3 regions of the Luteibacter flocculans genome follow, and region 1 is predicted to be linked to each of the others. Evidence: predicted binding sites of a transcription regulator. Region 1 holds the regulator's gene; each other region holds the start of a gene.
The links. The regulator HrcA, encoded in region 1, represses chaperone genes, less so after heat shock. The targets are predictions, from matches to a motif close to TTNGCACTCNNNNNNNNNGAGTGCNAA.

Region 1 (2,265 bases):
TCGTGAGCAAGGAGTTCGATCTGGCGATCCCGATCGTCGCCGCCGCTCAAGGTGCGGATGCGTGCCACGGTGTCGCGCCAGGCGCGGGCCGTGTCACGCACGCGAGCCAGACGCTCCTCGTTGCCGGCATACGCGTCCAGCAGGGCCATCTGATGCTGGCGCGAGAGCAGGGCCTGGTGCTCGTGCTGGCCGTGTATCTCCACGATCAACGCGGCCAGGGCCGACATCTGCGCGAGGCTGGCCGGGCGCCCGTTGATCCAGCCGCGTGAGCTGCCCTCGGTACGGATCACGCGGCGCAACTGGCAGGTATCGCCGTCGTCCAGTTCCTCCTGGCGCAGCCAGGCGGTGGCTTCCGGAAGACCTGCAAGATCGAACTCGGCTGCCAGTTCGGCGCGGTCGGAACCGGCGCGCACCATGCCGCTGTCGGCCCGGGCACCGGCCAGGAGCATCAGCGCATCCACCAGCAGCGACTTGCCGGCACCGGTCTCGCCGCTGACCACGGTGAGGCCGGGGCCGAAGGCGACCTCGGCTTCTTCGACGACGGCGAACTGGCGGACGTAGAGCGAGGTGAGCATGGGCACCGGCGTGGCGGAGGGAAACGCCGCGATTGTAGCGGGAGCGGAGTCGCAGGAGCCGAGACTTGCAAGCGGGGCGGCAAGACCTTATTGATAGCGGCAGCAACCGCCCCCTTTCTTCATCCAGTCAGGCGCATGAATCCGTTTACCGGTCACGACATCGATGCTCGCGCGCGCCGGCTGCTGCGGACCCTGATTTCCCAATACCTTTCGGATGGCGAGCCAGTCGGCTCACGCACGCTGGCGCGTTCGTCGGGTCTGGAAGTGAGCCCAGCCACCATCCGGAACATCATGGCCGACCTCGAGGAGGCCGGGCTGGTCGCATCGCCGCATACCTCGGCCGGTCGGGTGCCTACGCCGCGCGGCCTGCGTCTTTTCGTGGACAGCCTGCTCGAACTCAAGCCGCTGCCACGCGACGAGATGGCGCGCCTGCAGGGCAGCCTGCCGCCGCACCAGACCACCACGCGCGATCTCCTGGGCAACGTCTCGAACCTGCTTTCGGCGATGACCCATTTCGCTGGCGTGGTCACCGTGCCGCGCCAGGGCGATTTCCCCCTGCGCCATATCGACTTCGTTTCCCTGCCGGATGCCCGCGTACTGGTGATCCTGGTGTTCTCGGACAACCAGGTGCAGAACCGGGTGATCCAGCTTGCGCGTCCGATCGGCGCCAGCGAACTTGAGCAGGCGGCCAATTACCTCAACGCGCAGTTCGCCGGCTTCCGGCTGGCGGACATCCGCGCGCACCTAGCCAGCGAATTGCGCGAGGCAGGCGGCGAACTCAATCGCATGCTTGCCAGCGTGGTGGAACTGGCCACGGCTTCGTTCGCCCCGGACGAAGACGCCGACGACGTGCTGGTCAGCGGCCAGACCAACCTCATGGGGTACGCCGAACTGGCCGATATCGACCGGCTGCGCGACCTCTTCGACGCCTTCCAGCAGAAGCGCGATCTGCTTCAGTTGATGGAAATGTGCGTCAAGGCGCCCGGCGTGCGCCTGTTCATCGGAGAGGAATCCGGATTCTCGGCCCTGGACGGCTGCAGCATCGTCACCGCCACCTACGGCACCAACGGCCGCATGCTCGGCGCTGTCGGAGTTATTGGACCGACGCGTATGGCATATGAGCGGGTGATCCCCGTGGTCCAAGCCACGGCCGGATTGCTCAGCGACGCCTTGAATCGCGCCGCGGCGACCTCATAAACCGCCCCGGGAGGCGGGTTTACTAATTTCCCGCGAATGTTCGGCCCCTCGATCGAGCGGGCCGGTTGGCTGACATTTGGAGCAAGCATGCAGAACAACGATCCCCATGTGCCGGATCCGGCGCAGGATGGTACGGCGGAGCACGGCGTGAACGCCGACCTCGACGCCCTTACCGCGAAGCTGGGCGCCCTCGAGAACGAGCTGGCGCAGGCGCGCGAGACGGTGCTGCGCGAGCGCGCCGAAATTGAGAACCAGCGCCGCCGCCTGCAGCGTGACCTCGATCAGGCTCGCCGTTTCGCCAACGAGAAGTTGCTCGGCGACCTGCTCCCGGTCTACGACGGCATCGTTCTGGGCCTGGCCAATGAATCGGCCGATGCGAAGACCTTGCGCGAAGGCCTCGAACTCACACTCAAGCAGTTGGAGAAGGTCACCCAGGCCAACGGCCTGAGCGTGGTCGATCCGCTGCATCAGCCGTTCAACCCGGACCACCACC
Region 2 (2,265 bases), 1.4 Mb from region 1:
CGGAATTCATTCGCGGCTACGTGCGCCCCGAAGGCGGCGCGGAAGGCGAAGTCCTCTATGTGGAAGACAGTCGCGTCGTCGCGCTGGCGACGCGCCGCATGATGGAAAAGTACGGGCTCACCGTGCATCACGTGATCAGCGCGGAAGACGCGCTCGATCATCTCCACGCGGCGCGAGCGCGTGGCGAGGTCGGCGCGGACGTCGTGCTGACCGACGTCAGCCTGAAAGGCGAACTCACGGGTGGCGATCTCGTCGAGCGCATTCGCAACGACTTCGGCTACGGCAAGGGCCAACTGCCCACGCTCGTGATGACGGGCGACGAGAATCCCGCCAATCAGGCCGCGCTGTTGCGCGCCGGTGCCAACGATCTGGTCGAGAAGCCGGTGGAGGAAAAGCTCCTCATCACCAAGCTTTTGTTCCAGCTCCGTGTTGCTCAGCATCTGCGCGAAAGGATGGCGCATTGAACGATCGCGTGAAACTCGAGCCCTCCTGGAAGGAGCGGATCGGCCCGTATCTGGACCGCCCCGAGATGCTCGCCCTGTCGGACTTCCTGCGGACGGAAAAGGCTGCCGGCAAGGTGATCTATCCCCCGGGGCCTGAGATTTTCAACGCTTTCGCCCACACGCCTTTTCACAGGGTGCGCGTGGTCATCCTCGGCCAAGACCCGTACCACGGCCCCGGACAGGCGCACGGCCTCAGTTTCTCCGTGCGTCCCGGTGTGCGTGTGCCACCGTCGCTGCAGAACATGTTCAAGGAAATCGAGGACTGCCTCGGCATCCCTCGCCCGGACCATGGCTGCCTCACGCCCTGGGCCGATCGCGGCGTGCTGTTGCTCAACGCGGTGCTCACCGTGGAAGCAGGGCAGGCCGGCTCGCACCAGGGCAAGGGGTGGGAGGGCTTCACCGACGCGGCCATCGACGCACTCAACCGGGAGCGCGAAGGGCTCGTATTCATGCTCTGGGGCAGCCACGCCCAGCGCAAGGGCCAGCTCATCGACGGCAAACGCCACCTGGTCCTGCGCAGTGTGCATCCCTCGCCGCTGTCCGCCCACCGCGGCTTCATGGGCTGTGGCCACTTCGCCAAGGCCAACGCCTACCTCGAGTCCCGCGGCGAAACGCCGATCGACTGGTCGCTGCCGCCCCGGGCGGCGTTGGCGCCGTAGCGTTAAGCGGTCCAGCCGCCGCTGCCGACCGTGCCCGTCAGCGAACCACGCCGTACCGCTCCTGAATCGATCAAGCCAGCCCCTGGACATGCCTAACCTATTTCTGTACCATTGAGTACAGTTAACCGATGAACTTCGGGCCGACTTAGCACTCTCATCCCGGGACTGCTAATCTGCGTACAAGACTTTCAGGAGGTTCCACACATGTCACAAGCCCTCGCCACCCGTAACTACGGGCTACCGAGCGTCGTCGGCAGTCTGGATTCCTATATCTCGGCGGTCCATCGCATTCCGGTGCTCAGCCTTGACGAGGAGCAGTCGCTCGCGCGGCGCTTCCATGAGGAAGCCGACCTCGACGCCGCCAAGCAACTGGTGATGTCGCATCTGCGTTTCGTGGTCCACGTGGCTCGCGGCTATAACGGCTACGGCCTGCAGCTTTCCGATCTCATCCAGGAAGGCAACATCGGCCTGATGAAGGCGGTGAAGCGCTTCGACCCGGACCAGGGCGTTCGCCTGGTCAGCTTCGCGGTGCACTGGATCCGTGCCGAAATGCACGAATTCATCCTGCGCAACTGGCGCATCGTGAAGGTCGCCACCACCAAGGCGCAGCGCAAGCTGTTCTTCAACCTGCGCAAGAGCAAGAAGCGTCTGGGCTGGATGAACGCAGAAGAGGTGCGCGTCGTGGCGAATGACCTGGGCGTGCCCGAGGCCACCGTTCGCGAGATGGAGTCCCGTTTGTCGGGCCGCGACGTGGGCTTCGAAGCCCCGGCTGATGCGGATGACGACGAGAAGCCGGCACCGGCCGCGTTCCTGGTCGACGAAGGCGCGGACCCGTACGACAACCTCGCCGAGGAAGACGCGAGCAACAACCAGATGGGCGCGCTGTCCTCGGCGCTCGGCAATCTGGATGACCGTTCGCGTGACATCATCCAGCGCCGCTGGTTGGCCGAGGACAACAAGGCCACGCTGCAGGATCTTGCGGACGAGTACGGCGTTTCCGCCGAGCGTATCCGCCAGATCGAGGCGAATGCGATGAAGAAGATGCGGGTTGCCATCGCGGCCTGATCCATCGGCGGCGTAAGATCCGGAACGGCCCCCTCGGG
Region 3 (2,265 bases), 1.3 Mb from region 1:
ACGAGGGTCGCCAGGGCTTCGCCCTCGACTTCCTCGGCCACGATCAGCAGCGGCTTGGCCGCCTTGGCAACGGCCTCGAGCACCGGCAGGAGCTCGCGCACGTTCGAGATCTTCTTGTCGTGGATGAGGATGAACGGGTCGTCCAGTTCAACCTGCTGCGACTGCTGGTTGTTGATGAAGTACGGCGACAGGTAGCCGCGGTCGAACTGCATGCCCTCGACGACGTCGAGTTCGTTCTCGAGGCCCGAGCCTTCCTCGACCGTGATGACGCCTTCCTTGCCAACCTTCTTCATCGCGTTGGCGATGATGTCGCCGATGTCGGCGTCGGAGTTGGCCGAGATGGTGCCGACCTGGGCGATCGCCTTGTCGTCGGCGGTCGGGTTGGAGAGATTCTTCAGCTCGCCGACGGCGGCCGTGACGGCCTGGTCGATACCGCGCTTCAGGTCCATCGGGTTGATGCCGGCGGCCACGGCCTTGAGGCCTTCCTGGATGAACGCCTGAGCCAGCACGGTGGCGGTCGTGGTGCCGTCACCCGCGACGTCGGACGTCTTGGAAGCGGCTTCCTTCACGATCTGCGCGCCGATGTTCTCGTACTTGTCGGCGAGTTCGATTTCCTTCGCGACCGAGACGCCGTCCTTGGTGACGGTCGGGGCGCCGAAGCTCTTCTCGAGCACGACATTGCGGCCCTTCGGGCCCAGGGTGACCTTGACGGCATTCGCGAGGGTGTTGACACCCTTCAGCATGCGAGCGCGTACGTCTTCGCCGAAACGGACTTCTTTAGCTGCCATAAAATTTTTTGCCTCAAAAAATTTTGAAATAGGAAAGGGGATTTAAATCTTGCGACTGACTACCCGAAGGGGAGCCGCGAAGATCAGCCCTCCAGAACCGCCACGATGTCGTCTTCCTTCAGGAAGACCAGCTCTTCGCCGTCGACCTTGATCTCCTGGCCGGCGTACTTGCCGAACAGGACCACGTCGCCTTCCTTCACGCCCATCGGGCGGAGCTGACCGCTGGCAAGCAGCAGGCCGGTACCGGCGGCGATGACCTTGCCGCGGGTGGGCTTCTCGGTGGCGCTGTCCGGGATGACGATGCCACCGGCGGAAACACGCTCTTCCTCAAGACGCTTGACGATGACGCGATCGTGCAGCGGGCGCAGTTTGCTCATGACTTCTCCAACCATGTGATTGACAGACAAAGGATTTGGTCCACCTTGTTAGCACTTGGCCCAGGTGAGTGCCAGAATTCTAGCCAAAGCACTCCCTTCATCGGAAGGGCCTTGGGCGTGCCCCACCAATGGTGCCGCCGACGAAACCGTTCAAGGGGTCGGGTACAACATTGGTGCTTCGCGCATGTCCCGCCCACAATGGGCGGCATGTCCGAAGCCATCGTCATTCTCATTGCCTGCCCGCCCGGCGACGTGCCGGCCGCGCTCGCCAGCGGCCTCGTCGAGGCTGGCCTCGCCGCCTGCGTGAACCACCTTCCCGGTATGCGGTCCACCTACCGCTGGGAGGGCAAGGTGGTCACCGACGCCGAAGACCTCCTGCTGGTGAAGACGGTCCGCGAGTCCTTCGCGGCCGTTGAAGCCTTCGTCGCCGCGCACCACCCGTACGAGGTGCCGGAGATCGTCGCGCTGCCCATCGCGGCGGCCCACGCGCCGTATCTCCGCTGGCTGGAGACCTCGGTCCCTGCAAGCCAATACGGAACCGCCCGGTCATAATGACCGACGCCCACCGCGGTTCGTCACCGCGTCGATCCATGGAGTCGCCATGACGTCGTTTGCCCGCCTCGTGCGGAACCTGGTCGCTGGCCTCGGCCTGTTGACCATCGCCCTTCCCTCGCTCGCGCAGGACGATGGCGACCTGCTGCCGGTCACCCAGGCCTTCCAGCTCACCTCCGATGCGAGCCAGCCGGGGATGGTGAAGCTGCACTGGCGGATCGCCCCCGACTATTACCTCTACCGGGGCCGGATCAAGATCAAGGCCGCCGACCCGGGCGTGACGCTGGGCGAGCCGGCGCTCCCCGACGGCCTGAAGAAACACGACGAGTACCTCGGCGACGTGGAGATCTACCACGGCGATATCGAGGCCAGCGTGCCCTACACGCTGGCCGACGCCAGCACGAAGACGCTGGCGCTGGACGTGCAGTACCAGGGCTGCCACGAGGTGGAGCCCAAGATCTGCTACCCGCCGAACACCGAGCACCTCAAGCTCGCGATCGGTGGTGCGTCCACTATCCCGGCGCCCGCGCCCGCCGCACCGGCTGCCT

Region 2: the regulator HrcA is predicted to act here: its motif matches at 1,308-1,334, upstream of rpoH (RNA polymerase sigma factor RpoH).
Region 3: the regulator HrcA is predicted to act here: its motif matches at 1,214-1,240, upstream of IM816_RS16200 (co-chaperone GroES).

The regions. Positions count from the first base shown of each region.
Region 1 covers NZ_CP063231.1:2,469,400-2,471,664, reverse strand. The annotation lists gene recN (DNA repair protein RecN) at 1-575, opposite strand, end outside; gene hrcA (heat-inducible transcriptional repressor HrcA) at 711-1,772, shown strand; gene grpE (nucleotide exchange factor GrpE) at 1,860-2,265, shown strand, end outside.
Region 2 covers NZ_CP063231.1:3,905,382-3,907,646, reverse strand. The annotation lists gene IM816_RS16985 (response regulator) at 1-464, shown strand, start outside; gene ung (uracil-DNA glycosylase) at 461-1,162, shown strand; gene rpoH (RNA polymerase sigma factor RpoH) at 1,367-2,227, shown strand.
Region 3 covers NZ_CP063231.1:3,725,440-3,727,704, forward strand. The annotation lists gene groL (chaperonin GroEL) at 1-788, opposite strand, end outside; gene IM816_RS16200 (co-chaperone GroES) at 872-1,165, opposite strand; gene cutA (divalent-cation tolerance protein CutA) at 1,373-1,717, shown strand; gene IM816_RS16210 (protein-disulfide reductase DsbD family protein) at 1,767-2,265, shown strand, end outside.